One region of the Paenibacillus sp. YPG26 genome, then DNA from elsewhere that is predicted to be linked to it. Evidence: predicted binding sites of a transcription regulator. Region 1 holds the regulator's gene; each other region holds the start of a gene.
What was found. The regulator Rex, encoded in region 1, represses fermentation and respiration genes when NADH is low (regulators of the CRP and FNR family bind a similar motif). The targets are predictions, from matches to a motif close to TTGTGAAATATTTCACAA.
Positions count from the first base shown of each region.

Region 2: a site for Rex is predicted at 5,171-5,188, ahead of LDO05_RS03955 (ubiquinol oxidase subunit II). Genes of this name have one in related genera too.
Region 3: a site for Rex is predicted at 4,004-4,021, ahead of LDO05_RS16990 (formate/nitrite transporter family protein). Genes of this name have one in related genera too.
Region 4: a site for Rex is predicted at 5,703-5,720, ahead of nadA (quinolinate synthase NadA). Genes of this name have one in related genera too.

Region 1 covers NZ_CP084530.1:1,825,289-1,833,005, forward strand. The annotation lists gene panC (pantoate--beta-alanine ligase) at 1-561, shown strand, start outside; gene panD (aspartate 1-decarboxylase) at 554-937, shown strand; gene LDO05_RS08620 (tetratricopeptide repeat protein) at 1,048-1,680, shown strand; gene dinG (ATP-dependent DNA helicase DinG) at 1,859-4,711, shown strand; gene LDO05_RS08630 (redox-sensing transcriptional repressor Rex) at 4,745-5,395, shown strand; gene LDO05_RS08635 (amidohydrolase) at 5,385-6,683, shown strand; gene LDO05_RS08640 (cell wall elongation regulator TseB-like domain-containing protein) at 6,717-7,214, shown strand; gene LDO05_RS08645 (hypothetical protein) at 7,509-7,717, shown strand, end outside.
Region 2 covers NZ_CP084530.1:874,576-882,292, reverse strand. The annotation lists gene LDO05_RS03980 (class I SAM-dependent methyltransferase) at 1-969, shown strand, start outside; gene LDO05_RS03975 (hypothetical protein) at 962-1,177, shown strand; gene cyoD (cytochrome o ubiquinol oxidase subunit IV) at 1,191-1,523, opposite strand; gene cyoC (cytochrome o ubiquinol oxidase subunit III) at 1,525-2,130, opposite strand; gene LDO05_RS03960 (cbb3-type cytochrome c oxidase subunit I) at 2,130-4,112, opposite strand; gene LDO05_RS03955 (ubiquinol oxidase subunit II) at 4,137-5,054, opposite strand; gene LDO05_RS03950 (hypothetical protein) at 5,337-5,597, opposite strand; gene LDO05_RS03945 (threonine/serine exporter family protein) at 5,836-6,615, shown strand; gene LDO05_RS03940 (threonine/serine exporter family protein) at 6,643-7,062, shown strand; gene LDO05_RS03935 (S-layer homology domain-containing protein) at 7,066-7,717, opposite strand, start outside.
Region 3 covers NZ_CP084530.1:3,587,856-3,595,572, reverse strand. The annotation lists gene LDO05_RS17010 ((2Fe-2S)-binding protein) at 1-589, shown strand, start outside; gene LDO05_RS17005 (YjdF family protein) at 818-1,228, shown strand; gene LDO05_RS17000 (SDR family oxidoreductase) at 1,425-2,075, opposite strand; gene LDO05_RS16995 (FAD-dependent oxidoreductase) at 2,553-3,914, shown strand; gene LDO05_RS16990 (formate/nitrite transporter family protein) at 4,109-4,942, shown strand; gene LDO05_RS16985 (molybdopterin-containing oxidoreductase family protein) at 5,122-7,200, shown strand; gene LDO05_RS16980 (ABC transporter substrate-binding protein) at 7,642-7,717, shown strand, end outside.
Region 4 covers NZ_CP084530.1:55,799-63,515, forward strand. The annotation lists gene LDO05_RS00270 (vWA domain-containing protein) at 1-349, shown strand, start outside; gene LDO05_RS00275 (serine/threonine protein kinase) at 333-1,262, shown strand; gene tilS (tRNA lysidine(34) synthetase TilS) at 1,318-2,751, shown strand; gene hpt (hypoxanthine phosphoribosyltransferase) at 2,817-3,356, shown strand; gene ftsH (ATP-dependent zinc metalloprotease FtsH) at 3,457-5,568, shown strand; gene nadA (quinolinate synthase NadA) at 5,811-6,749, shown strand; gene nadB (L-aspartate oxidase) at 6,788-7,717, shown strand, end outside.

The DNA.
Region 1 (7,717 bases):
TCCGAGCTTACTGAAGAGCTGTGCGGTGCTTCGCGTCCCGGCCATTTCGACGGGGTAACCACAGTGGTGGGTAAGCTGTTTCATATGGTCGCACCCGATACAGCATATTTCGGGCTCAAGGATGCCCAGCAGGTGGCGGTCATTCGTCAAATGGTGGATGATTTGAACTTTGATATTAAGATCGTTCCCTGCCCCATAGTCCGTGAGTCAGATGGACTGGCGCTGAGCTCGCGGAATGTATATTTAAGCGAAGAAGAGCGGGAGCAGGCACTTATCCTGTCCAGATCTCTCCGTGAAGCAGAAGACTGGATTAAAAGCAATCCGGCAGTAACCACTGACGAAATTCGTGAAAGTCTGATTCGTAATATTAAGTCTCAGCCCTTGGCTGTCATTGATTATGTCGATATATTAGCTTTTCCGTCACTTACTCCAGTCCATACAGATGCCGCAATAAATGATCTGGATGTAGAAATCTTAATCGCCCTGGCGGTTAAATTCGGAACAACTCGCCTGATTGATAATATTCTTCTTACTACCAAAGGAGTGGCAACCCATGTATAGAACCATGATGAAATCCAAAATTCACCGCGCAACCGTAACGGAGGCGAACCTTAACTACGTGGGCAGCATTACCATCGATGAGAACCTTATGGAGCGCGCCGACCTGCTTGAGAATGAGAAAGTACAAATTGTAAACAATAATAACGGTGCCCGTCTCGAGACGTATGTCATCCCTGGACCACGCGGGAGCGGGGTAATCTGTCTTAATGGAGCGGCAGCAAGACTGGTTCAGCCGGGAGATACAGTCATTATCATTTCCTATGCCCAGATGTCCCAGGAGGAAGTTCGTGATCATAAGCCTACAGTCCTGTTCGTGGACGGAAATAACCGCCCAGTTGAGACCGCGAGCTACGAGGTGCATGCGACAGTCCGTTAAGCAGTCATCCATTATTTAAGGTGTTCCTTCAAGTATGAAAACATCCGCCTGAACAAAAAATGAACATAGGGCCGCAGCTTGCTTTCATTTTCGTTTAGGGTGGGATGCAGATGATGTTTCAGCATGTATTTGCGGAAATGAATGACATGTTGGAGGAAATCGCCGAGATGTACCCAGTTGCAAAAGGTAACCAAAAGCAGGAGCTTAGCAAAAAGTGGCAGATGCTCAAAACGATGAGCGATGGCATTATCGAAGAGTGGTTATCATTTGAGGAGAAAATGAGTGATGTGCGCAAAAGCTGGGGGTTCGCGGAATCCGCTGAGACTGTGGAGCTTCCTGAGATGAAGTCGGGATCCTTCATTAAGGGCCAGGGCTACTACAAGCTGATGATGTATTCCCATGCGGCCGAACAGTTCACGCGTACTACCGAGGAGTTTCAAGACAGTCTGCTGGCCCGGATTTACCTGGCCATGTCCTATCTGAATATGGATGATACCCGGGAGGCGGGACGTCATTTTCAGTGGGTGCTGCCACTGACCGACAATAAGCGGCTTAGATCCATCATTTATAACGCGCTGGGCTGTATTGAGGCGAAGATGAACCATATGGACAAGGCGCAGGAATATTTTACACTCGCACATCATATTGATCCTTCATTCACAGAGCCTTTGAATAATCTGGATGTGTGTCAGCAGAAAAGGGGATCGCTGCAGTTCGGAACTCAGCTTGCTTCCTTAATGTAGTGATCTTAATTGGATGAACGATGCGACCTGTACTGATGGGGGATTATTCGCATCGTTTTTTTTGTTTTTTTGCCGTTGAATAAAGGGTGCGAATATTTGTTTGCATGTCTTAATTTCCAAACCGAGTTTTTTTTGTTATGCTGTTAGAGAGACTGGAATGAAAGGTAATGAGTATATAATGAAATATGCCGTTCTCGATTTTGAAACGACAGGTAACCAGTCCTCTGATGAAATTATTCAAGTTGGGCTTGCTATTATAGATCACGATCGCACGATTAGTCAGGTATATTCTTCTTATGTGAAGCCAAGTGTGCCGATCCCGCCTTTTATCTCCGGGCTAACAGGGATAACCGATGAGGATGTCCATGGCGCACCCTTACTGGATGAGGTCATGATGGAAATGGTCCCTCTGCTGGACGATGTGGTCCTCGTTGGACATAATGTAGCATTTGACTTTAATTTCTTGCAGAGTGCTTTGGACAAGACGGGCTATTTGCCCTTTACCGGCAGAATTCTGGATACGATGGATTTCCTGAAAGTGATGTTTCCTTCGCTTACCTCGTATCAGCTTGGCTTTGTGTCGGGTGAATTCGGAATAACTCATGAGAGACCGCATCAAGCGGATTCCGATGCTTTGGCAACCGCACTTATATTTATTAAATGTCTGGAAGAAATTGATGAGCTTCCTCTGCTTGCTTTGCAGCGGCTGTCTGACCTGTTCTCAGGCGAGGACAGTGATCTGGGATGGTTCTATGATGCTGCACTGCAGGACAGAGAACGGGAGACGGATCCTTCAACCGATGGCTATACGTACTATCGTCAATTCGCGCTTCGTACTGAAGATTGGATCGATATCAAGCCTCCGCGGAGTGATGATTTCGATAATCCTCTTGAGGATAAGTCTTTCGAACAGTTCATGGATGAGGTTCGTGCCAATTTGAAGGGCAAACTTCCCGGTTACGAGGAGCGGGAAGCTCAGAATATTATGCTTGGAGACGTCATGCAGGCCTTTGATGAGGAGAAGCACCTCCTGGTTGAAGCGGGCACCGGCACAGGGAAGTCACTCGGTTACCTGCTGCCTGCAATTTATCACAGCGTTAAGTCTGAAGAGAAGGTTATGGTAAGTACACATACTATTAACCTGCAAGAGCAGCTTCGCGAGAGGGATATTCCTCTGCTCACGGACGTGGTTCCTTTTCCATTTCGGGCAGCCATCTTCAAAGGACGGGGGCATTATTTGTGTCTGCGCAAATTTGAACATAAAATAAACAAGAGAGACTTCGCGACACCCAAGGAAGAGGTAATGATAGCCGCTCAGATGATCGTATGGCTGACCCAGACCGAGACGGGCGATGATGAAGAACTGAACCAGGGTAACCGGGGGGCTGATTTCTGGGAGACGGTTGCCAGCGAATCGGATTCATGCCTCGGCCGCTCATGCCCGTGGTTCCGCAAGTGCTTCTACCATAAAGCCAAACATGAGGCAGGTGTGGCTGATGTGGTAATCACGAATCACTCCAAGCTGTTCACAGATGTGAAAGCGGGGCATCAGCTGCTTCCAAGTTATGAACGTCTTGTAATTGATGAGGCGCACCATCTGGAAGAAGTAGCAGGCAAGCATTTAGGTATGAATATGAAGTACTTCACCGTCGTGCATACCTTGACCCGCCTCTACAAGGACAGCCGAACCGGGCAGCTCCCTAACCTGCGGGCCCAGCTTCAGACCAGTGGGTCTGAGAAAGCAAGTGAGTGGGTAAGCGTGATTGATAATCTGTACCCGGAGATTCTTGAGATCAAGGAGAGCTGGGATCGTCTCAGCGATCAATTGTTCGGACTTATGCCTGAGCGAAGCGATGCGGCTCCGGGAGATCCGGGACAGTTCGTGCTTCGTCTGCTTCCGCACAAGAAGCCTAAGAATTGGGATGCGCTTAGTGAAATCGAGAATCAGATCTATATGACCATGGGCACGGTAATCCGCAAGGGTGAACGTATGGTGAATGAGCTGAAGGATGATGACGACAACTACAGCTCCGAGAGCCTGGTGACGGATATCAGTGGACTTTTCAAGGATTTGGGAGCAGAGAGGGACAGTATTCGTTCATTTATGAAGCTTGACAATGAGGAGACCGTCTACTGGCTTGAGGGTAACGGTCATTACCGAAGCCGGTCTCTGCAGATTTTTGCGGTGCCTGTAGAGGTAAGCGAACAGCTTAAAGCCCTGTTTTTTGACAAAAAGAAAAGTGTCATCATGACTTCTGCCACCTTATCCGTAGATAAGTCGTTCCAGTACATGATCGAACAGCTGGGTCTAACGGAAGCTTCCGAGCAGGATAAGCTGCTCACTTCACTGCTTCCTTCCCCGTTCAAGTACAGGGAACAGGCTCTGCTTGTCATCCCCCGGGATTTCCCGAGTGTGAAGGGCAGTGTCGGGGACGATCATTTTGTGAACACACTTGTGCAGTCTCTCGCAGACTCGGCGGTGGCTACGGAGGGTCGGATGCTCGTACTGTTCACGTCATACCGGATGCTGAGACAGGTGTATGATCCGCTGAAGGAGGTTCTGTCCGCTCAGGGGATCACTGTCATTGGACAAGGGGTGGACAGCGGGAACCGGACCAAGCTAACCCGGAGATTTCAGGGCCAGCAGGCCTCTGTCCTGCTCGGTACAAGCAGCTTCTGGGAAGGCGTGGATATACCCGGTGAGGCTCTAACGAGTCTGGCTATCGTGCGTCTGCCGTTCCAACCCCCGAACCATCCACTGGTGGAAGCCAAGAGCGAAAGGCTGCAGCAGCAGAAGAAGAATCCTTTTATGAAGCTGTCTGTACCGCAAGCAGTAATCCGCTTCAAGCAGGGTTTTGGACGGCTTGTGCGTTCCTCTCAGGACCGCGGTATCGTAATTGTATATGATACGCGAATTCTGGAGTCCTACTACGGAAAGTATTTCCTGTATTCTCTGCCAGGCCCGAAGATGGAGCATATGCCCACCAATCAGATGGTGCCCCGGATTTCGGAATGGCTTCAGCACCGGTAATGACCGGACTCAATTGCATTAGGGGGAAAAGAAATGAAGTCGGAGAAAATTTCAGATGCGGTGGTGCGCAGATTGCCCGTATATCTGCGCTTTCTGAATGAGCTGAGTCACCGGGAAGTCTCAACCGTCTCCTCACAGGAGCTTGGGCAGAAGCTGGATCTCAATCCGGCTCAAATCCGCAAGGATCTTGCTTACTTTGGTGATTTCGGACGAAAAGGTATTGGCTACGATGTCGCCTATCTAATAGAGAAGATACGCCAGATTCTCAATCTGGACCAGCAGATTAATGTGGCTCTGGTTGGAGCAGGGAACCTGGGTCAGGCTCTGTCCAACTACAATACTTATCTGAAGGATAACATGAAGATCGTGGCCGTGTTCGATGCTTCAGAGCAGAAAGTCGGCCAGAAAATAAATTCTCTAACTGTGCAGCCGATAGAAGATCTGGTTGCTACCGTGAAGAAGCTGGGGATCCGGATTGGAATCATCACGGTCCCTGACTTTGAGGCGCAGCGCGTTGCAGATCAGCTTATCGAAGCCGGTATTGAAGCAATTCTTAACTTTGCGCCTACAATTTTGAAGGTGCCTGCACAAGTGCGGCTGCACGCTGCTGATTTTACAACCGATCTGCTCAGTCTGGCCTATTATTTGGGAGATGGAAAGGAAGCACTGACAAATGAGTCGTAAATGGTTAATCGAGAATGGAAGCTTTGCTGTGTTGGAAGAGGGACGTTCTGTTGTTAAGGGATATATGTTAATTGAGGACGATCTGATTACATATGTGGGAGAGGCCCGCCCGGAGATTGAAGAAGGAACAGATACGTTCGATGGTAGAGGCTTGCTGTTCGCACCAGGACTGATCAATACACATGGTCATGCTGCGATGTCCCTGCTTCGTGGTTATGGAGATGATATGCTGCTTCAGGCGTGGCTGCAGGAGAAAATGTGGCCGATGGAAGCGAAGTTCACTTCCCGTGATGTATATTGGGGAACAGCCCTGTCTGTGGTCGAGATGCTTAAAGGAGGAACAACAACCTTCCTGGACATGTATGATCATATGGATCAAGTGGCGAAGGTAGCTGACGAATCGGGTATCCGTGCTGTGTTGATGCGCGGTGCCATCGGGCTGTGCCCAGAGGACGTACAGCAGCAGAAGCTTGAGGAAGCAATACGGTTCGCTAAGGACTGGCATGGCAAAGCGGATGGCCGGATTACGACCATGATGTCTCCGCATTCCCCATACACTTGTCCGCCTGCGTTCATTGAGAAGTTCGTACAAGCTGCACATGATCTGGATCTGCCGCTCCATACCCACATGTCCGAGACAGCTGCTGAAGTGCAGCAGAATATCGAAGAGTATGGTCTTCGTCCAACGATGCATTTGGAGAAGCTTGGTTTCTTCTCCCGGCCTTCGATCATTGCCCATGGTGTGCATCTAACTGATGAAGAAATCGGGATTCTTGCCAACCATAAAGTTGCAGTCTCGCACAATCCAGGCAGTAATCTGAAGCTTGCAAGCGGAGTTGCCCGTGTTGTTGATCTACAGAAGGCAGGCGTGGTCGTATCCCTTGGTACAGATGGGGCTGCCAGCAATAACAATCTGGATATGTTCGAAGAGATCAGGTTGGCAGCCTTGATCCATAAAGGTGTATCCGGTGATCCTACAGCTGTACCGGCAGAAGAAGCGCTTAAGATGGGAACGGTCTACGGGGCAGAGTCGGTATACCTTCCGAATACCGGAAGGCTGGCTGAAGGCATGAAAGCAGATTTCATTGCCTTGAACACAGACCAGGCTCATTTTATTCCGCATACGGATTTTATATCACATATTGTATACTCAGCGGGTCCTAAAGATGTAGAGCATGTCTGGGTGAACGGGAATCAGGTAGTCAAGCATGGCAGCTGTCTAACCATTGATGAAGAGCGGGTGCGCAGAGAAGCTCAGGCTTGTTTCGAAGGATTGCTCTCCCGCTAAGCGGAGCACTTCTGAGTGAAGGGGAGTGATCGCATGAAGAGAAAAACAAAACGGATCCTGATATCCGTATTTACTGTCTTGCTGATCCTGTTCGGTATTCAGCGCTACTATGTGTATACCATGGAAGATTACTGGAATGAGAAGGACGCGGCGGTGATTGTAGCCAAGCAGCAGGCTAATCTGGCTTCGTTCACGCATGCCAGTAAATCTGTATGGGATACGGTATGCTGGGTTATTGAAGGGAAAAATGCAGCAGGAGAAGATATTGTAGTCTGGGTCGTGGACGGCAAGGTTGACCATCAGGAGCTGGCCAAGAACGGGGTTAGCCTGGAACAGGTTAAGAGCAGCATCAAGTCCCAGATGCCGGATATCTCCATTGTTCGTCTTGTTCCGGGTATCTTTGACCAAGGGACTGGGAAGCAATACGTATATCAATTGTTCTATAAAGAAGGCGATCACTACAACTACAAATTCTATCGGTTCACAGATGGACAGGCATTGCCTAATACTTATACATTACCGAATCGATAGGCTTTATTGCAGGTGTGCCTAAGCAAAAAGACCTTCCTAATTAAATAGGAAGGTCTTTTTTGAATTGCGAACAATTCTTGAACTTTGAAAGAATATATCAATAATTTCAATTATTTTCTAAAATAAGCTTAGAAAAAAGTATATATTCTATGATATACTATTGCTTGTACAAATGAATATAAAAGGGTACACAAAAAAACGGAGAAATCCGTTAATTTTTTCGAAAGCTGCAATTCTTATGTATCTTATGTATTAATTTTATTAATGTATTGATTTTATTAAGGGGGATATCCATTGAAACTACGTCTTGTACCATTAATTACTAGCGCTGTTATCTCCGCTACCCTTCTTTTTGGTGGGTGGTTCGCCTATAGTCAGTTTGGGGTTGAGGCCCCGCTCAAGAAATTGGTTACCAATTATGAAGGTGTGAAGAATGCTCAATTTGATATTAACCAGAAACAGGTGGACTTGAAACTCGATTTGGAGCCAAAAACAGATTTAAG
Region 2 (7,717 bases), 950 kb from region 1:
ATTGAATTCTGTATGGAAGCAGAGAAGTCTCCTCTCTATGAGAAAGCGGTTCTCATGCTGTTCGATCTGTTCGAGCTTCGAAGGGACGCTTATGACCGTTTTCATAACGAAGAGGATTACCTGAGCGACATGAATCAGACAGCTGATTACAAGAAGGTTATTCTGGACTATATTGCCGGGAACAGAGCAATTGATATTGGTCCTGGCGGGGGTGTGATGCTGGATCTGATTGAACTGGAACTCCCTCATATTCAGGCCACGGGTATTGATATCTCCGCCAATGTGATCGAAGCCCTGGAACGTAAGAAGCAGCTGGAGGGGCATACCTGGAATGTGCAGAAAGGAGATGCGCTCAATCTCTCAAGCTACTTGAACCCGGGTCAGGCAGATACGATTATTTTCTCCTCCATTCTTCATGAGATGTATTCGTATATAGAGTTTGAAGGAAGGAGATTCAATCACCATACCATCGCGGCCGCCCTGCTCAGTGCCTTTGAGATCCTCCCCTCTGGAGGAAGAATCATCATCCGGGACGGCATTATGACTGAGCCGGGTACACTCAGACGGCGCATCCGCTTTCTGGAGGCAGACGGGCTGGAGTGGCTCCGGAGGTATAAGAACGATTTTGCCGGGCGAACGATTCAATTTGAAGTCTGCGGTGAACAGGAAGTGTTAATGCCAGTTAACGATGCTATGGAGTTCCTCTATACCTACACCTGGGGAGAGGAGGCCTATGTCCACGAAGTACAGGAGCAGTTCGGCTACTTCACGCCGGGCGAATATGCAGATTTCATTCGGGCTGCCTTGGGGGATTCCGCTCTGATTATCGAGAACCGCCATTTTCTCCAGGAAGGCTATACGGAAGCCCTGCAGGAGAGGGTCCTATTTATGGACGAACAAGGCATTCCGGTACCACTTCCAGACAGCACCTGCCTAATTGTGATTGAGAAAGTGAAGGAACATGGGTGACCCGCACACCCGCATGGGCTGCTTCAGAATTGAACTTATACATCCCGTGATTAGCTTCGGGCTTACAGGTCATCTGCTAAGCCAACTCAAAAAAAGGGAATGCCCCACCGCCGCTTGGCTGATGGGACATTCCCTTCTTGTATTCAATCCGATGAGCATGACACATGGCGCCTTCCCGCCCTGCGCTGCGATCGGATTCGTTGTATAGAGCTGTGTGCTTACTATTGCATTGTAGAGTTGAAGGACATGATCCAGATTGAACCCGCCACCACTGTGAATACAATAATAATCCCGACAATCAAGGTCATGACATTCCATCTTGGCTTCTCGCCTTCACGGATATGCATGAAGAAGAAGAGCTGAACGATAAGCTGAAGTACTGCCATAATCATAATTGTAATGAAGGTCTGGGTTTTGTTAAGCAGGCCATTCATGACAATAACGAGCGGTATGATTGTCAGTACGATGGAGAAAATAAAACCGATCACATAAGACTTCAGTGAACCGTGTCCCTCAGCAGAGGCGTGTTCATGTCCTGTATTATGCTGACTCATCTTACATCACCCCCATCAGATATACGACGGTGAAGACGAAGATCCAGATGACATCCAAGAAGTGCCAATACAAGCTGAGATTCGTTACTTTGCGGGTAGTCACTTCAGTAATGCCCCTGCGGGACAACTGAATCATGAGCGCTATCATCCATACAAGACCGATCATGACGTGAAGACCGTGTGTACCCACCAGCGTGTAGAAGGCAGACAGGAATGCATTACTGGAAATCTTGTGACCTTCCTCAACCAGAACTACGAACTCGTGAAGCTCCAAGCCGATAAAGGCAGCGCCCAGTACCGCGGTTACAGCCAGCCAGGCAATCAACTGCTTCACTTTGCCTTTGTGCAAGGCAAGCATAGCAAGACCGCTTGTGAAGCTGCTTGTAAGCAGGATAAAGGTCTCTGCGATAACGCCTGGCATTTCAAACAACTCTTTGGCACCAGGTCCGCCGTTCGTATGCGTATGAAGCACCGCATAACAGGCGAACAATGTGCCGAATATCAAGATATCGGTAACGATGAAGATCCAGAAGCCAAGCACCTTCAAGGACTCGTGACTCTCGTGGGCTTCATGCGCGTGGGAATGCTCTGTTGTCGCGTGTGCCATTAAACGGTCCTCCCTCTTAAAGCTGCTTCAGTGCGCTCAATTTCATCAACCGGAATGTAATAATCCGTATCGTACGAGAAGGAACGGGCGAGCATACATCCCGCAACTCCAACAAGACCCGGAATCGCCATCCACATCCAATCGAATACAAATCCAAATCCGGCAATGAACCAGAATACCGACATGATGAACGGTATCGCCGAGTTCTTCGGCATATGAATAGGTTCAAGCTTGACAGGCGCCGGCTTAATGCCTTTGGCTCTGTCTTCCTTGACTTTCCACCAAGCGTCATCCGTAGTTACATGCGGTTCTACCGCAAAGTTATACATTGGCGCAGGAGATGGAATTGACCACTCGAGCGTACGTCCTCCCCATGGATCCCCGGTAAGGTCGCGCTCGCCTTTGCGGATACTGTAGCTGATCTGCCATACCTGGAAGATGAACCCGATCCCCATCAGGAACGCACCTACTGTAGATACAAGGTTAAGCGGCGCCCAGCCAAGATCCCAGCCTGTGTCTGATCCGTAAGTGTACAGACGACGGGTCATACCCATGAAGCCGAGTGCGTACTGCGGCATGAAGCATACATAGAAGCCAATGTTCCACATCCAGAACGCCCATTTACCAAGACGGTCGTCCAGCTTGAATCCGAACACCTTCGGCCACCAGTAGTACATCCCTGCAAGATAACCGAATACAACGCCCCCGATCAGCACTTGGTGGAAGTGGGCGATCAGGAAGTAGCTGTTGTGATATTGGTAGTCGGCCGGAGCTACAGCCAGCATGACACCGGTTGCCCCACCCACAACGAAGCATGGGATGAAGCCAAGGGTCCACAGCATCGGCTGTGAAATGGTAATCCGTCCCCGGAACATGGTGAACAGCCAGTTGAACACTTTAACCCCTGTTGGTATACCGATAACCATCGTCGAGATGGCAAAGAATACGTTAACGTTCGCACTGGAACCCATTGTGAAGAAGTGGTGGGCCCAAGTGAAGAAGGAGACAATACTGATCAGCATCATGGAGAAGACCATCGATTTATAACCAAATATCTTCTTCTTGGAGAAGGTGGCGACCACCTCAGAGAAGATACCGAAGGCCGGAATAACCACGATATATACTTCCGGGTGACCCCACATCCAGATCAGGTTGACGTACAGCATCGGGTTGCCGCCCAGATCCATGGTGAAGAAGTGAGCGCCCAGGAACCTGTCCAGGAAGAGAAGCGCCAGCGTAACGGTCAGAATCGGGAATGCAAAGATGATCATGATCGAGCTGGAAAGTACAGACCAGGAGAACAGCGGCATCTTCATCATTTTCATACCCGGTGCACGCATCTTCAAGATGGTTACCAGGAAGTTAATCCCGGTTGCCAGGGAACCGATACCTGAAATCTGTATCCCCCATATATAGAAGTTCTGCCCGACACCCGGGCTATGGGACAGTTCGGAGAGCGGCGGATAGCTGAGCCATCCCGCATCTGGTGAACCCCCGATAACAAAGGACAAGTTGAACAGCATGGCTCCCATAAGGAACAACCAGAAGCTCAGGGAGTTCAGGAACGGATAAGCTACGTCCCTGGCGCCCAGCTGTAAAGGCACAACCAGGTTGAACAAAGCGAACATCAGCGGCATCGCCATGAACAGGATCATGATCGTACCGTGTGTTGTAAATACAGCGTTGTAGTGATCTGCCTGCAGGAACTTCATGTTTGGCAGAGCAAGCTGTGTACGCATCAGCAGCGCATCGACCCCGCCGCGGAAAAGCATAAGCAGTGAAGCAATGAGATACATGATACCAATTTTTTTGTGATCGACGGTAGTGATCCACTCCCGCCAAAGCCACGTCCACTTCTTGAAATACGTCAGTACAAAGACGATCGCGATACTCGTCAGTACGATGGCTACATCCGCACCATAAATCAGCGGATCACCGGTGACGAAAAAAGTGGAGGCGAACTCTTTAATATTTTCCCACATTACGTTACCCTCTTTCGCCTATCATTATGGTCTTGTCGAACCGTTATAACTTCCGGAATTCAAGCCATCCGAGTGCTTCATATAGATACCGCCATTCTTATCAACGATTTCGGTATACAATTCATCCGGATAAGATGAGAAGAATTCCTGTTTGGCCGTGCTCGGTTTCGCCAACTGAGTGTAACCCTCTTTGGTTAACTCTGGCGAGGAGGCTTTGACCTCTTTCACCCATTCATTGAATTCTGCCTGAGGCTTCGACTCCACCTCGAACTGCATGTGGGCGAAGTCCCTACCGCTAAAGTTGGCCCCGGAGCCGAAATATTTGCCTGGTTTGTCTGCCTGCAGCCACAGCTGCATAGCCATACCCGGCATGGAATATTCCTGACCACCGAGCTGCGGAATCCAGAAGGAGTTCATCGGCGCATCCGAAGTCAGCTGGAACCTGATCGGAACACCTGCAGGAATCTGCACATAGTTAACAGTCGCAATCTTCTGATCCGGGTATTGGAACAGCCATTTCCAGTCCAGTGAAGTCACCTGGATGGTAATCGGATTGGAGTCTGTTACCGGGGGCTTGGCAAGCTTATACGTATCGCGCGCTGTGAAGATACTGAGCACGATAATAATAAGAATTGGAATCCCCCACCAAATGGTCTCCAGCAGCTTGCTGTCATTCCATTCTGGTTGATAAGGCGCATCATTGTCTGGAGTATCCCGGTACTTCCACACAATGTAGACCATGAGTACAATCACTGGAATCACGACGGCCATACATATAAGTCCTGTTAGAATGATCAGCTTTTGCTGAACTTCAGCCACAGGTCCTTTCGGATCAAGCACGATGAACTTATCCCATCCGAGAGCTACAGACACTGCGATGATCACAGCATAGCTCAAGACCAGAATCGTGAGCAGTTTCCAGCCGGTCCGCTTGCTTTTCATTTTCCCATCACCTCTTCATCAGGTACAGAATGAACCGATGGATACCACAGGTTCAAGCTGTACTTATTAATATAAATACCCATACAGATCAAAGCTGTTTCAGTTTATCAGATTGCATGTGAGATTTGTCACGTTTTAACGAAATCGTCATAAATTCCTTTCCATTTGCAGACATTATTTTCACGAAGTGTTCACAACTATTAATATGGACGCAAAAAAACCCTTTAAGACATTCGTCTAAAGGGTTTTTTAATAAATTTCCGTTCTATAGCAAGAACTCATTTAGTCATTAGTCTTGTGCGAATTGGATTGAACCAGATAAATCGAGGTTCCAATCGTATACACGAATACACTGGCGATCATGGCACCGAGGCCGCCCATCAAGGCCATATTGCGGTCATTGAACTCAGAGAGATTGAAGAGACAGAGCACAACACCGAATGCAAGGAGCGCCCAGGATATTACAGTCATATAAAAGGCAACGGTATAGCCATCGTCTTTCATTTTCTGGACTTTACTGAAAGGATATACTTTAGCTGACATGTTCATCACTCCTGATTAAATGTTGAAAGGGCTTGCTTTAAATTAAGTATACCACAATCCGCTACAAAATGTTCATAATTTGTTCAAATTATTTTTATAAATTTGTCACAATTATAACTTGTGCAGCTTCATTATCACTTACCCTTTCCCCTTCAAGCTAAACATGCCGCCGTCTGTCTCCCCATGATATAATAGGTTCGTTCAAATCGAGTTACAGGCCAAGAAGGAGTAGATCCATATGGAGCATAACCCGGATTCCTCTGAATCCTTAGCCACAGCTGATGTGGACACAGCTACCAGTTTGTGTCTGCTCGCCGGCAAAATCATGCTGCAAAGCGGAGCCGAAACATCCCGTGTGGAAGACACGATGACACGTATGGCCGCAAGTCTTGGCATCCCTCTATCGCATAGCTATGTAACACCGACCGGGATTATATTCCAAGCGGGAAGCGAGGCTTCCTCCAAGCTGATCCGGATTGCTGAACGGACCACGGATCTGCAGAAGGTGACGGCTGTGAACAGTGTCTCCCGCAGGCTCACGAATGGAACAATCCAGGCAGCTGAGGCCAAGCAGGAGCTGCTGGGAATAGATCGAGCCGCACACGCTTTTCCCGTATGGGTCTTGATCGCCGCAGCCTCCATTGCCAGCGCCAGCTTCACGATCATGTTCCAAGGTGACTGGAGGGATCTGATCCCCTCGTTCATTAGCGGCGGGATCGGGTACTCCGCCGTGGTTTATTTCCACAGACTGGTCAAGGTCAAGTTCTTCGCCGAATTGTTCGCCGCCTTCCTTGTTGGCCTGGTCTCCATGCTGCTGGTTCAGTCAGGAATTGGCGCCCAGCTTGACAAGATCATTATCGGCTCTGTGATGCCCCTCGTTCCCGGCCTGCTGATCACAAATGCGGTTAGGGATTTGATGGCCGGCCATTTGGTATCCGGTCTCTCGCGCGGAGCGGAAGCATTTCTGACCGCCTTCGCTATCGGGACAGGCATCGCTGTCCTGTTTATATTTTTCTAATCATGAAAGAGGTCATCTGATATGGTTATGGCAGCCCAGCTGGTCGTCAGCTTCATCGCATCCGCTGCGTTCACAATATTGTTCAACGCGCCCAAGCGCTCCCTGCTCCAATGCGGCTTGACCGGCATGCTGAGCTGGTTCATCTATCTGATGGTGCAGCCGCGCTCAGGTCCTGTGCTGGCTTCCCTCTGCGCATCTGCGGTGGTGGGGATGCTCAGCCTGTTTTTTGCCCGATTCTATAAGATGCCTCTCATCATCTTCAGTGTTGCCGGCATTATACCTCTTGTCCCCGGTGGTCTCGCTTATGATTCCATGCGCCAATTCGTGGAGAATGATTATACTGCAGCCGTCCAGCTGGCTGCTGAAGCCTTTCTTATCTCAGGCGCCATAGCAATGGGGCTTATTCTATCCGAGGTATTGAATCAAGTGCTCCGTAGAGGGAAGTAATCCTCAGAAAGCGTACCCGCTGAACCGGTTTGCATTTCGCAGAGCCGGCCAGACATCCGCGCTCTCACTGTTCACATACCAATACGCGAAGCCTGCGACCCTGCGGCTTGCGCCCATTGCATATTTCCTTGACAGGGAACGTCCGTCCTCCATCCAGATCCGGTGGCGCACGGCTCCCGATGTATACTCGGCAGTGTACTGCTGAATCCCCCCGTTCCATTTAGGGCGAAGACCATATTGTGCAACCAGTCTATTCTGCTGGATCAAAGTCAGCTCTGCCGAGGAGACCGCCGCCCCGTTCCTATTCAGAGACCAATCCCGTGTATATAAAGGAAGGGCCAGAATAACTTTTCCCGCAGGGACAACCGCAACAAGCCGGTCAAGCCCTCTCTGCAGCCAAGGCAGCGAAGAGACTGAACCTGCTGTGCTTCCCCCTCCCCAATGCTCATCATATCCCATCAGCACCATGTAGTCCGCCGCAGCTCCCAGTGCCGCGTAATCAAAGGCTTCCGTCCAGTCGGTCCCGAGATCCGGCGAGACACAGACGGAGAGCACCGCCTCCTCTTGATGAAGACGTACCGCCAAATTCCGCACGAACGAGGTCAAGGCTGCTCTGTCCGAAGGATAGACATTCTCGAAGTCCAGATTGATCCCG
Region 3 (7,717 bases), 1.8 Mb from region 1:
ATTTCAATACATGATCTCTCTAAGTGAGACGCGATTGGATCTCTCGTTGACCAATTTGTCCCTGCATATCAGCCGGAAGAAAGGTTACCCGGCCCTATTCTTCCTGCTTCAAGATGCGGCTGAACATCCTTGGCCTGCACAGGAACGGGACCGCTTGAGAGCAGATGCCCTTGAGGGCTTCTACAGGGATACACTGCGCCCGGTGTTCGGGATGCTGGCAAATGTATCGGGGCTTCCGGCGGCCCAGGTCTGGGGACAGCTGCCGCTTGGTGTTGCCTATTACATCAGGCATATTAGTGGTGAACTGGAACATGAAGCGGATCGTCTCCGTCTGCAGGAAGACCATGAGTATTTGATTAAGGGCGTGGATTCCTCCGTCTTTGGCCTTAGCAGAAATCCATTTAACTACAAGCCCAAATGGATTGAAGATCTATATAATCCAGGTCAGTTGTCGCAGATGAAGCCCACCTGCTGCCTGGCTTACCGGACGGATACGGGGCATGGATACTGCTATTCCTGTCCCAAATTAACCCGTGAGCAGCGGGAAGAAAAGGCGGCGTCCATCAGGGCCGCGGTGAAGTCTTCATAAAGGATCGGACTGCGCAGCAGCGGTCCTTTTTCTTTTGCCGTCCTATGAATTGCACCTGTGCGCGCGTTCTCGTATCATGAGAAGGAAGGCGTACAAACACAGTCCGGTTGGTAGTCCGGACCTCTCTATGGCACAGAAGCGAGTCATCCGCTTTGGCCGTTCGAGAGCAGTAACCTTCCCCCCTCGGGATGTCCTTCGCTTTCGGATGAACAGAGGGGGTTAACAGGTATGACGTTAACAGTGTATTACGAAGGCCGGTATTGGGTGGGTGTGGTGCAAGAAGAGGAAGAAGGCAGATTACGGGCTGGCCGATTCATATTCGGCACCGAACCGGCTGATGCCGAGGTGCTTGAATTTATTAGCAAGCATCTAACTTCACTTATGGAATCGATGACAGCCGAGGTGGAGGGTAAGCTGATGCCCACACGCCGGGTGAATCCCAAGCGGCTTCAGAGGCTTGCAGCCGAGGAGAGCAGAGCGCATGGCGCCGGAAGTTATGCCGATCAGGCGATTAAGCTGCAGATGGAGCAGCGGAAGCGGCTGAGGCGGGTGGTCAGCAAGGCACAGCGTGAGGAATTTAAGGAGCGCAAGCGGGAAATCGTGCGGCAGAAGGCCAAGGACAAGCATAGGGGCCGTTAGCTCGTCATTGTAATCTTGTATGCTTCGTGTTAGTGGAATAAGCCGCCTCCCTCATGGGGAGACGGCTTATTTCACATAGAAGGAGATCACGTCGTATCAGCGCGAGCCTTCTTGTCTTTGCTCTTGTCCTTGCTTTTCTTCGTTCTCATTCCCACTTCTAATTCCATCGTTTCCATTTCTATTCCCAGCTCCGTTCCTATTCCTGTGCCTGATCCTGCCTAAGCTGCTGCAGCGCTTCTTCCAGAGGAACGTCTCCCTCAATCATCTCGAATGCGCATAATTCGGTCTGAGGAAGAGACAAGGCGAGAACCGCTGCCTTGGCAACGTCATCTCTGGAGATCCGCCCGTGCCGGGTCGCCCCTATGGATGTCGTAACCCGTCCAGTCGGCGGTTCGTTCGTCAGGCCGCCCGGGCGAATAATGGTATGGTTCAGCGTGCTTTCCTCAAGCACCTTCTCGGCCCGTCTTTTGGCAAGCAGGAAAGGCTTCAGCAGATCCGGCATCTGGTCAGGCGCTAGGGTACCGACCGAGCTGATCAGGATGAACCGCTCTACACCATCCAAGATGGACTGCTCAATGAGCCGTACCGTGCCTAGATGGTCAACTTCTTCCGGATTGCCAGAGGCCCCCGCGCCTACAGCACAGATCACCGCATCCGCTCCCTTAAGTCCTTCCGAGAATACCCCGTTCAGATCCCCGATAAAAGGTTCAGCGCCCACCTGCCGTATTGCTGCTGCCTGATCTTCTGTTCTAACTAGTCCGTGTACCCGATAACCGGCATCAATTAAATCACGGACAATGCGCCGTCCTGTCTCCCCGTGTGCTCCGGCGACAAAAATGGTTTTCATGAAATCCGGCCTCCTTATCAAAATTCACGCAGCATGATCCTAGATTCATCTTTCCCTTATATGCATTCCATTACCCGCATAATTGACCTTTAAAAAGAAAAGGGGGAGTGGATAGGCCACCGTCCCACCGGGGAGACTAGGATTGCAGCAGTTCCGCCAAGCGTAAAAGACAGGCAACAGAGCGGTAACAGCAACAGCGCAGCACCATCAATAGCAGCAGATATCCTCCAATGCCCTCATATCATGACTTGTAAAAAAGCAATTAGAAACAACGCAAAAAATGCTTCTGATTGTGAACAATATGTGAATAACTGCTTTACCTATTGTAATGTGAAAAAAATCACACTATAATAACGTCATGAGGTGAATTAATTCACAAGATCATCCTTTTAAAAGTGAACATTTTCACAAGATGATGAAGAGATAAGATGAGCGCTGAAAAATATTTTGCTTATAAATATGGAGGAGGAAGTAATTATGAAAGTAGCAGTTATCGGATGTACCCATGCAGGAACCGCAGCTATCGTTAACACCGCCAAGTTGTATCCAGAGGCCGAAATTACCGTGTACGAACGTAATGACAATATTTCCTTCTTGTCTTGCGGGATCGCCCTTTATGTGGGTGGTATGGTTAAGGATCCTCAGGGTCTGTTCTATTCCTCGCCGGATCAGCTTGCCGAGCTGGGTGTGAATACGAAGATGCTTCATGAGGTAGTGAGTGTAGATACTGACAAGAGTGTGCTGGTCGCACGTAATCTGGAGACAGGTGAAGAATTCCAGGATAGCTATGACAAGCTGATCGTAACTACAGGTTCATGGCCAATCGTACCCAAATTCGAAGGCAGCGAGCTTAACAATATTGTTCTCTCGAAGAACTGGAATCATTCCAATGCGATTATCGAGAAGGCTAAGGATTCCCGCAACATCGTGGTTGTAGGTGCCGGATATATTGGCGTTGAGCTTGTGGAGGCTTTCCAGCTGAATGGCAAGCAGGTGACGTTGATAGATGCCGAAGAACGCATTCTCAGCAAATACCTGGATCCAGAGTTCACAGATGCCATTGAGGACAATCTTAAGGAGCATGGCATTAAGCTTGCTCTTGGGGAGAAGGTGACCCGGTTCGAAGGCGAGTACGGCAATGTAACTAAAGTCGTAACCTCCAAGGGGGAATACGAGGCAGATCTCGTGATTATGTGTATCGGCTTCCGTCCGAATACGGGCCTGCTGAAGGGTCAGGTGGATATGCTGGATAACGGTGCGATCATCGTGGATGAATTCATGCAGACGAGCAAGAAGAATGTGTATGCCGCTGGTGACAGCTGTGCGGTCTTCTATAATCCAACGAAGAAGCATGCTTATATTCCGCTGGCTACCAACGCGGTTCGTATGGGTACGCTTGTAGCCCGCAACCTGGTTGAGCCTACCGTGTCCTATATGGGAACTCAAGGTACCTCGGGCATCAAGATTTATGAGGATAACATCGCCGGAACCGGGCTGACTGAGGTGGCAGCCAGAGAGGCGGGAATCGATGCCGATGCCGTCATCATTAACGAGAACTACCGTCCTGAATTCATGCCGACACATGAACCTGTCAAGCTGAAGGTCGTATTCGAAAAAGAAACCCGCCGCATTCTCGGGGCACAGCTCATGTCGAAAGCGGAGCTTACTCAATCGATCAATACGATTTCGGTATGCGTTCAGAACAATATGAAGATGGAGCAGCTGGCCTTCATCGACTTCTTCTTCCAGCCGCATTACAACAAGCCTTGGAACTTCTTGAATACCGCTGGTCTTCAGGCGCTTCCTCCAGTTCCATCGAAGCAGCCGGCACATGTCTGAACCAGCCTGCTAACCATAGCTTGACATCTCCACAGCTGTCCTCCCATAAGGGGGGCAGCTTTTGTCATGTTACAAGGTCTCTTTTTGTTATGTGAAAATATTCACTAATTATGATTTTTGTTACTTTATAAGCGGTGGGCACGCACTACAATAGGGTTGGAGTGAGAGACCAATCTATTGAGGAGGCCTTTAGTATGGCGTATTATAAACCGGACCAAATTGCAGAGATAACGGTTCAGAACGGAACACACAAGGCACATAACAAGCTGGCTAACATGTTAATTCTGGGATTTTTGGCGGGAGCCTTTATTGCCTTGGGATTTTTGCTTGATATTCGCGTTATTGCCAGTGCGCCTGAGGCGTGGGGCAGCTTTGCCACATTTATTGGAGCTTCGGTGTTCCCGGTAGGGCTGATTCTTGTCCTGCTTGCGGGAGGTGAGCTGCTGACGGGCAATATGATGGCAGTTCCGCTTGCCGGGATGGCCAGGAAGATTACGCTTCGCGAGGGAGCCATTAATATTCTTGTGATAACGCTAAGTAATTTTGCCGGTGCACTGTTCGTTGCATATTTCTTCGGGCATGTGGCGGGATTGACAGAGACCGGCCCTTATCTGGCCAAGACTGTCGAGATGGCTGGACATAAGCTGGATGCCACTTTTATACAGGCTTTTGTGTCGGGAATCGGATGTAACTGGCTGGTGGCGCTTGCGGTGTGGTTATCTTATGGGGCTGATAATATGAGCGGCAAAATCCTCGCCATCTGGTTCCCTACGATGTCCTTCGTGGCAATTGGATTCCAGCACGTGGTTGCAAATATGTTCCTGATTCCGGCTGCAATTTTTGCAGGGCATTACACATGGGCCGTGTATTTCGGGAATTTCGTTCCGGTATGGCTCGGGAATCTGGTAGGCGGATCCATCTTCGTTGCAGCGGCGTATTATGTGGCCTATCTCCGGGGTGTCAAAGAGAAGACGGCAGCGAAGCCGGAGTTAAGGGGCACAGAGCCGCTTCGCAAGAGCGTGGTCTAGAGTGTACCTTACAACACAAAAATTCAGCATAAAGCAGGATTTGGGGGAATAACCCTGCTTTATGCTGAACATTAGTTATTATTACCTCCCTGGCTCTGAGTTGAAACGGGTTGAATTATTATTTTTTGCAGTCGGAAGGCGCTCCCTTTATGATAGATTTGATCAGGTTAAGGGGAGAGATGAGCTTGATAGACCAAGAGAATGGAATATTCCCCGCGGTGTGTCCACTGGATTGTCCAGATACATGCGGGTTATTACTGCATAAAGAGCATGGAAGAATTGTCAAGGTGACGGGTAATCCTGAGCATCCGGTTACTCGCGGCGCCATATGTAACAAAGTACGGAATATGACTGAGCGGGTATACCATCCGGAGCGGGTGCTCTATCCACTCAAGCGTATAGGCGCGAAGGGCGAGGGCAAATTCGAACGCATCTCTTGGGACGAGGCTGCTGCGGAGATTGCCGCCCGGTACAAGCAGTTGATCGCGGAGCATGGTCCTGAGACTATTCTGCCGTACAGCTTTTACGGCAATATGGGGATCCTCAGTGTGGATGGCATGGACCGGAGGTTCTTCAACCGCATGGGATCAACCAAGCTCCAGCAGGGGATCTGCAATGCTGCGGGTAATGCGGGATTTAAGTATACGATGGGTTTCGGCGGCGGGACGATTCCGGAGGATGCTGCGGAAGCCGAGCTGTTCATTGTATGGGGCGGCAATATTGTTAGCACGAACATGCATATGATTCCGATTATCGAACAGGCCAGGAAGCGCGGAGCGAAGCTGGTTGTGATCGATGTTCACCGCAACCGGACCGCAGAGCGGGCCGACTGGTTCATACCGCTGTATCCGGGAACAGACGGAGCACTAGCTGTGGGGATGATGCATGTTCTGTTTGACCGGGGTCTGGTGAATGAGGCGTTCCTTGCCCGGTACACGGTAGGTCATGAGGAGCTGCGAGAGCATGTCCGGGAGTATACACCTGAGCTTGTAAGCACGATTACAGGCGTGCCTGCGGAAGACATTGTGAAGCTTGCCATGATGTATGGGAAGACTTCACCGGCGTATATTCATATTGGCAACGGGCTCCAGCATCATGACAATGGCGGTATGACAGTCAGAACCATCACCTGCCTGCCTGCGCTGACGGGTCAGTGGCTGGTTAAGGGGGGCGGGGCCTTCAAGTCCAATGGACCCTATGCCAAAGTTAACAGCGAAGCGCTGGAACGGCCTGACCTGCGGCCGAACCCGGAAGCGAGAAGCGTCAGCATGAATCAGCTTGGCGATGTGCTGCTGCAGCTTGACCCTCCCATTCATGCCTTGTTCGTCTACTGCGCCAACCCGGCTGTAGTGGCTCCGGAGACAGGCAGAGTGGAGCAGGGGCTGCTGCGTGAGGATCTGTTCACCGTGGTTCATGACCTCTTCATTACAGATACCGCGAAATACGCAGATATAATTCTCCCAGCCACATCAACCTTTGAGAATACGGACCTGTATACTTCCTACTGGCACACTTATGTGCAGCTTCAGGAGCCGGTGATCCCGGCAATCGGGGAGAGCAAGAGCAATGTGGAGACCTTCAAGCTGCTGGCAAAGGCGATGGGCTTTGAGGACGAGGCATTCCAGGAGACGGAGCCTGAAATGATCCAAGCTGCCCTCCAGGTGGAGAATAACCCGTATCTCACAGGGGTTACCTATGAAGCGCTCAAGGATCGCCGATTCGTACAGCTTAATATAGATGAGCGGCTGCATTATCTGGATCGTCTGACAACGCCATCAGGCAGGATCGAACTGTACTCAGCCACGCTGGCTGAGGCGGGTCTGCCTCCGCTTCCCACTTACGTGCCACTGCATGAGGGCTATGACGGACAACGACGTCCGGGTAAGGAATCCACCTATCCGCTGATGTTCATTTCCCCGCCGAATCACAGCTTCCTGAATTCGACCTTTGCCAATGTGCCAAAGCTGATGCGGCTTGAGAAAGGCCCTGCCCTTCAGATTCATCCTGAAGACGCCCGGCATCGGGGAATTAACGATGGCGATGAAGTCACAGTGTGGAACGATCGCGGCAGCTTCATTGTCAAAGCGCTAGTCGTAGATAAGATGCTTCCAGGCATCGTGGTCAGTCAGGGGCTTTGGTGGGAAGGAGATAACGGGAGACAGCGTGCCAACGCACTCACCCCGAGCCGCCTTGCGGATATGGGAGGAGGGGCCACCTTCTTCTCCACTGTAGTTGATGTGAAACGGAACGGCAGGTAATATCTGAGGCAGCGCTGCTAATAACGGAAAGAGTCAAGGAACCCCGCGGGGTTCCTTTTTTAGATTGATTATAGACCTAGGGTTCTAAGTGAACGAGTCTGTGAAGACGGCGATTGCGAATATAATGTTGTATATTCCCAGAAAGCGCGGGCATAGTATGTATGACCAATCTGGTCCCGTCCCAAGTCAGGTCCACAACGGAAGTACAAGCCAGATGACGGGCAGAGTGTCTGTAGCTTGAAAAAAATGTTAAGTTATATTTTGTTAAATGCCCAAACAAAATTATTGCCAAGTAAAAATTAATATGTTACTATAACCGTGCAGTTGAAAACGTTACCGGAATGGTTGCCGATAAGGTTGTCGGAAGCGTTACCACGATTTTCGATCCTATTCACGGAAACGCATTCAATTCGAACATTGTATGAACAAGGGGGAAATAGAATGAAGATGAAGAAATGGCTAACGCTTATGCTCTCCATGACCTTGCTTGCTGGATTGGCTGTAGGCTGCGGTAACA
Region 4 (7,717 bases), 1.8 Mb from region 1:
GCTCATTGACGCCAGTGCAAGCATGAAGCCGAAGCTTGCCGCGGTAGAGGAAGCGATTCGGGATTTGATGATTAGCTTGAGCGCACGGGAAGGCATGAGCCGAATAGCCGTTTTTCATTTTCCCGGCCGGCACGGGGGAGAAGATGCGGTGCTCGATCAGGACTGGACTTCAGATCTCGGCGGGGTGCGGAGCCTGTTCCAGCGTCTGGTGATGCGGGGGGCTACTCCAACCGGACCGGCGATCCTTAAGGTGATTGATTTCTTCCGATATGGTACAATAAATGGAAATCAGACTAGGCCGGAGGATAAAGATGAAAGAGAAGGGATGCTCGGTGACTACGTCGTATAGAACCGGCATCCCGGCCGGGACGCTTGTAACGGGGCGCTGGCGCGGAGGACGATATGTGGTTCAGCGGCTTCTCGGTCAGGGCGCGAATGGAATTGTATATCTTGTTCAGCAAGCTGGAACTCGTGATCTATATGCCCTGAAGATGGGGTACGACGCCTTGGATCTGCAGTCGGAGATCAATGTGCTGAAGGCACTGCAGCGGCAGGCTCAGTCTAACACGGAGGATCGGGATCTTTCTTATCTGGTAGAGGTGGATGATTACACCTTGGGGGATAGAGAGATTCCTTTCTATGTTATGCGCTATGTGAAAGGGGAACCGCTGAGTAAATTCCTTACCCGCCGGGGAGCACAGTGGCTGGATCTGGCCGGACTTAATCTGCTGAAGCAGCTGGCGGCCCTGCATAAGGGGGGCTGGGTATTCGGTGACCTGAAGCCTGACAATGTCCTGGTATCCGCTTATGGAGACGTGGAGCTTATTGATTATGGCGGTGTAAGCCAGAATGGACGAAGTGTGAAGCAGTTCACCGAATGGTATGACCGCGGCTTCTGGAATGCGGGAGGCCGGACGGCTGATCCGGCGTATGACTGGTTTTCTTTTGCCGTGGTATGTATCCATATGCTGTCGGAGAGCCGTCTGAAGTCGGCTGCGAATCAGCTTCCGCAGACCCGGAGTGCCGCTGATCTGGTTCAGATTCTGAATCAAGAGCCGCGTCTTCGTCCTTATTCCCATTGGCTGAAGAAGGCAATCAGCGGCGGGTTCGCACACACGGATGAGGCTTATGAGGCCTGGAAAAGAATGATATCGCGGAAGCCCGTGCGGCAATCGGTCCGCAGAACACCAGGCTGGCTTAAGAGCGCGTTTGCCATTTCATTGTGTATGCTTGTCTGCGCCATCTATCTGACACTTCGTTAGAAGTGCTAATCGTTCACATCTGTTGACTTGGCAGACGTAGCAAGGGGAGAATTGCATGGAAGACATGAATCAGCTTGTAACTTATGTGCGCAGCATAGCGCGCAAATATGACTTATGGTCTGCTCATGACTGTATTGTAGTCGCAGTATCCGGCGGTCCGGATTCTGTGGCTCTTTTGCATGCTCTCCATCATATAGCATCAGAGCCGGATTCCTCGCTTCGCCTTGTCTGCGCTCATGTGAACCATGGATTTCGCGGAGCGGAGTCCGATGCGGAGGCTGAATTCGTTCGGGAGACTGCAGGCAGGCTCGGTATTCCCTTCGAGCTGGGCAATTATGATGTACCGGCTTTTATAGACGAGACCGGGATGAGCCTGCAGACGGCCGCCAGAGAGAAGCGGTATGAATTCCTTCACAGCGTCGCGGATCAATACCGCGCTTCGGCTATCGCATTGGCCCATCACGGGGATGATCAGGCTGAGACGGTCATGCTCCGGCTCCTGAGGGGGACCGGGATGACGGGACTCGCCGGCATGAGGATCAAGCGGCGCGAAAAAAATGTGGAACTTATCAGACCCCTGCTGCGTATATACAAGACAGACTTGATCCGGGTGTGTCATAATTGTGGTTTGGCGTATGTAACTGACAGCAGTAATCTGAGTAATAAATATGCCCGTAATGCTGTACGCTTGGATGTGCTGCCTTTTTTGGGGCAATATAATGGTCAGTTGGCTGAATCGCTGAGTCGCCTGGCTGAAGTTGCTGGTGAGGAAGACGATTACATGCATCAAGCGGCCGAGGAGGCCTATGCCCGGCTCGCCAGGTCATCTGGAGGCGGAATTGCCTTCTCAGCACGAGATTTCGGCCGCTTACATGTCGCTTTACAACGGAGGTTGATTAAACTAATATTGAATTATCTGCCTCTGAACGCGGTTGACTTGGACTTTCTGAAGGTTGAGGTCATACGCGAGCGTGTTCTGCAGGATATCCCCTCCAATTGGAGTCTTGACTTAGGCGGGGGCCTGCAATGCATTAGAGAGTACGATGAGGTAACCATTTTACCGGAGAATGCGGATAAGGTTAAGCTGGAATATACATATCGTCTGGAGAAAGTTCCCGCAAGATTACCGATACCCGAAACCGGAAGAGAATTAAGATTTACTTTACGGCCGCTTGGCGCACAGTCTGGGGAATCAGACTGGAAGGCATCCGGTAACGATGAGGCCTTGTTCGATGCGGATAAGATCAACTATCCGCTGATCATACGTTCCCGTCAGCCGGGAGATGTCATGAAAGTCATGGGATTAAACGGAAGCAAAAAGGTTAAAGATATTTTCATTGATCAGAAAATACCTCCATCTATCCGCTGGGCCATTCCCGTTATAACAGATGCAACCGGCCGAATATTATGGCTGCCCGGTGTCCGCAGGTCATCTCACGCTGCCGTAGGGAGTCATACCTCGTCCATTCTGCGCGTGCAGATAACATGAAGGCGGAAGGTAACCGGTTATCGCCATAGTCAGGCTTTCATAGTATAACTTAGGAGGTTCTTGCATTGCAGAACGATATTCAAGAAGTGCTTATCAGCCGGGAACAGCTGCAGGAGAAAGTGGCGGAGCTCGGCCAGATCCTCAGTCAGGAATATGAGGGTCGCAATCCGCTGGTTATTTGCATCCTCAAAGGAGCCTTTATTTTCATGGCCGATTTGGTTAAAGAGATAACAGTACCTTTGGAGCTGGACTTTATGGCTGTCTCCAGTTACGGTGCATCCACGAAGTCATCAGGCGTGGTGAAGATTATCAAGGATCTTGATACTTCAGTAGAAGGACGTGACGTGCTAATCGTCGAAGATATTATAGATAGCGGGCTTACGCTGAGTTATCTGGTCGATGTGCTGCAGCGCCGAAATGCGAAATCCACTACTATAGTCACCCTGTTCGACAAACCGGCACGCCGGACGGTAGATCTGCAAGCGGATTACACCGGGTTTGTCCTTCCCGATGAGTTCGTGGTCGGGTATGGTCTGGATTATGCCGAGAAGTACCGCAACCTCCCTTACATCGGGATTCTGAAGCCTGAGATCTACACCAGCTAAGACAGCACTCGCAAGTGCCTAGTGCCTCCCCTGAGCCATTGTTGAGATGGCAAGACAGGCTATGGTAAAATAACTTAAGTGTTTTGAGAGGAGGTAGGGGATGAATCGGTTCATCCGGAATTCTGGTTTTTATTTAATTCTTTTCTTAGTCGTGGTGGGCATCGTCCAATTCCTCAGCGGTGGGAGCGAAGCGGCCGACACCCCTAGATATGACCAATTGCGCCAGCAGCTTCAGGCGAACAATGTCAAGGAATTGACAGGTCAATTTGACGGTTATGCATATCGGGTGACCGGTAAATACAAGAACAAGGTCGATAACAAAGAAAGCTTTCAGACCTATGTTCCATATGATACTAATGTAGTCGCTGAACTTACTGATTACAGCGAGAAGAACAAAATAAGCTACAGTTGGGACAAAATGGAGGGCGACAGCATTTGGCTTACGCTCCTGACCTCGATCGTTCCGCTCGCTATTATGTTCATTCTGTTCTTCTTCCTCTTTAACCAGGCTCAAGGCGGCGGCGGCAAGGTTATGAACTTTGGCAAGAGCCGGGCCCGGTTATACAATGAAGAGAAGAAGAAGGTTACCTTTGAAGACGTAGCCGGTGCGGATGAAGAGAAGCAGGAGCTCGTTGAAGTCGTTGAGTTCTTGAAGGATCCCCGCAAATTCGCGGCTGTCGGAGCCCGTATTCCTAAAGGGGTACTTCTGGTGGGCCCTCCAGGTACAGGTAAGACTTTGCTTGCCCGTGCAGTAGCTGGTGAAGCAGGCGTTCCGTTCTTCAGTATTTCAGGTTCGGACTTTGTGGAAATGTTCGTCGGTGTCGGCGCGTCCCGTGTCCGTGACTTGTTCGAGAATGCGAAGAAGAACGCTCCTTGTATCATTTTCATTGACGAGATTGACGCGGTAGGTCGTCAGCGCGGTGCCGGACTCGGCGGCGGACATGACGAACGTGAGCAGACGCTCAACCAATTGCTTGTAGAAATGGACGGATTCGGAGGCAACGAGGGCATTATTATCGTAGCTGCAACGAACCGTGCGGATATTCTTGACCCTGCACTTCTTCGTCCGGGACGTTTTGACCGTCAGATTACGGTTGACCGCCCAGATGTGAAGGGCCGTGAAGCTGTACTTAAGGTGCATGCGCGTAATAAGCCTCTGACCAAGGATGTTCGCATGGATGTTATCGCTAAGCGTACAACCGGATTCACTGGCGCAGACCTGGAGAACTTGCTTAACGAAGCGGCATTGCTTGCCGCACGCCGTAACCGCAAGGATATCTCCATGCGTGAAGTAGATGAAGCCATCGACCGTGTTATCGTGGGTACTGAGAAGCGCAGCCGCGTGGTCAGTGACCGTGAGAAGCGTATAGTGGCTTTCCATGAAGCGGGTCATACGATTGTGGGTTACTTCCTTGAACATGCGGATATGGTTCACAAGGTTACTATTATTCCACGTGGCCGTGCTGGTGGATATGTAATTATGATGCCTAAGGAAGACCGCATGCTGGTCACCAAGCAGGAGCTGCTTGATAAGGTTACCGGCCTTCTAGGGGGACGTGTAGCTGAGGAGCTGTTCATCGGAGAAATCGGAACAGGTGCCTACAGTGACTTCCAACAGGCTACCAGCATTGTTCGCAGCATGATTGTTGAGTATGGTATGAGTGAGAAGCTGGGTCCAATGCAGTTCGGAACATCCCAAGGTCAAGTGTTCCTGGGCCGTGATATTGGGCACGAGCAGAACTATAGTGATGCCATTGCTTATGAGATCGATCAGGAAATGCAGCGTTTCATCAGTGAAAGCTATGAACGTTGTAAGCAGCTGTTGATGAAACATTCCAAAGAGGTTCACCTCATTGCTGAAACACTCCTTGAGGTGGAGACACTCGAACTGGATCAAATCAAACAGTTGATCGAGACAGGCAAGCTAACTCCGGATCCGGATGGAGACGGAAGTGGATCGTCGGAATCTGGCGCCCCGATTGTAGATACAATTGGAGATGTGAATGTACGCATTCAAGCTAGAGATGAGGAAGCTCAGCCGCAAGGTCCAAGCGGAGATATCCCGAATGATGTTCCGGGAAGCTCAGCAAATGACATCCGCGGCGATCATCCAGTGGATACACCTGAGGGAACCGTGAAGGATGCCCCTACAACACCACCGCAGCCGAAGGATCAAGATGGAAGCGGAAATGGTGGCAGCACGCCGCTGTAATTAGCAACTTTCTGACGGATCAACAAAGGTATATAGGAAGCAATTGTCTAAGCAAACCGGAAAACACTTGGTGTTTTCCGGTTTTTTTGCGGACTGCGGCTGATTGACAGCAGAACTCACGTTGTGTAAATTAATTGTTAAACAATGCACAAAGTTTTGGATTGTCCGGATAGACATAGAGACCGGATGGGAGAGGCTTAATTTAATCCATATTGCTGTTAAGATACAGGGGAGGATGTCTGGTGGAGGCACTAGCTTTGGAACGCAAAGCCGAGCAGAACCGCGAACTTCGGGAGCGGCTTGCACAGCTTAAGAAAGAACGGAATGCCATTATTTTAGCTCATTACTATCAGAGAGATGAAATCCAGGAGGTCGCCGATTTTCGCGGAGACTCTTTCTTGCTGGCCCAGAAAGCGGCACAGACCGATGCTGAGGTCATTGTATTCTGCGGAGTGCACTTTATGGGAGAAAGCGCCAAGATCCTGGCTCCGAACAAGACAGTCCTTATTCCTGACGAGCGGGCAGGCTGCCCAATGGCGGATATGGTGAATGTGGACGGACTAAGAAAGGTGAAGGCCGAGCATCCGAATGCCAAGGTCGTTACTTATATTAACTCTTCAGCAGAGATCAAGGCAGAGACAGATATCTGCTGCACCTCGTCTAACGCGGTGAAAGTGATTAATTCTGTAGATGCGGACGAAATCATCTGGGTACCGGACAAGAATCTGGGTGCCTATGTTCAGCAGCATACCGATAAGAAGATGATCATCTGGGAAGGGTACTGCAACACCCATGACATGCTGACGGTCAAAGACGTGGTTGAAATGAGGGCTAAGTATCCGGAGGCCCAGTTCGTGGTTCATCCCGAGTGCCGTCCTGAGGTCGTTGAGATGGGAGACTTTGTAGGCAGCACTACAGCCATTCTTGATTACTGTAAGCAATCCGAATGCAAGCAGTTCATTGTCGGGACAGAAGACGGTACAGGTTATCAGCTCAGATTGGATAGTCCGGATAAAGAGTTCTTTTTTGCTACCAAGTTTCTGGTATGTCCGAATATGAAAGTAAATAATCTGAAGAAGCTGGTTAAATGTCTGGAGACTATGCAGCCACAAGTGTATGTACCTCCGGCTGTTGCAGACAAAGCCAGAGCATCCCTAGAGCGCATGTTACAAGTTAAGTAGCATGCGCTACTCTCTTGCCCTAAAGACAGGTGAACGAAATGATACCTAAATACTTAGTGGATTTTGATCTGGGAGAAATTCCGGTACGCGAGACAGAAGTGATTGTTATTGGTACGGGGATTGCGGGCTTATTCACAGCAATTAAGGCAAGTGAAGACCGCCGTGTTGTCCTGATTACGAAGAACGGTTTAATGGAGAGCAATACACGTTATGCTCAGGGGGGAATCGCGGCCGTAATTTCGGAGGAGGACTCTCCTGAGTCGCACCGGGATGATACGCTTTTTGCAGGGGCTGACTTCTGTCTGCGTCCTGCGGTGGATGTGCTGGTCCATGAGGGCTCTGAAGGAGTAAGAGACCTTATAAGGATGGGAGCTGCCTTTGATCAGGAGGACGGCGAATTAGCATTGACTCAGGAAGCTGCCCACAGCCATCGGCGTATTCTTCATGCGAATGGGGATGCTACCGGATATGAGATTGTGCGTGCGCTGTCCCAAAAGGTCCGTGAGAGCCAGAATATTGAGATACTGGAACATCATTATGTCATTGACTTGATTACAGAAAATGAGGAATGCTTGGGTGCGTTGCTCCAGGGTCCTGATGGTGGAAGGTACTTCTTGCGTGCAGATGCGACAGTATTGTGCAGCGGAGGAGCCGGGCAGCTATACCGCTACACTACAAACCCGGAGGTAGCTACGGGGGATGGAGTAGCGATTGCTTACCGTGCCGGAGCGCTTATCCGCGATATGGAATTTATCCAGTTCCATCCTACCGCCCTAAGCTATTCCGGAGCTCCGCGGTTTCTGATCTCGGAAGCGGTTAGAGGAGAGGGAGCAGTTCTCCGTAACATTCATGGAGACCGGTTCATGGAGAAGTATGATCCTCAGCTGGAGCTCGCTCCGCGGGATATTGTGGCCCGGGCGATTGTCAGTGAGATGGAAGCCACGAAGTCCACTTTTGTCTATTTGGAT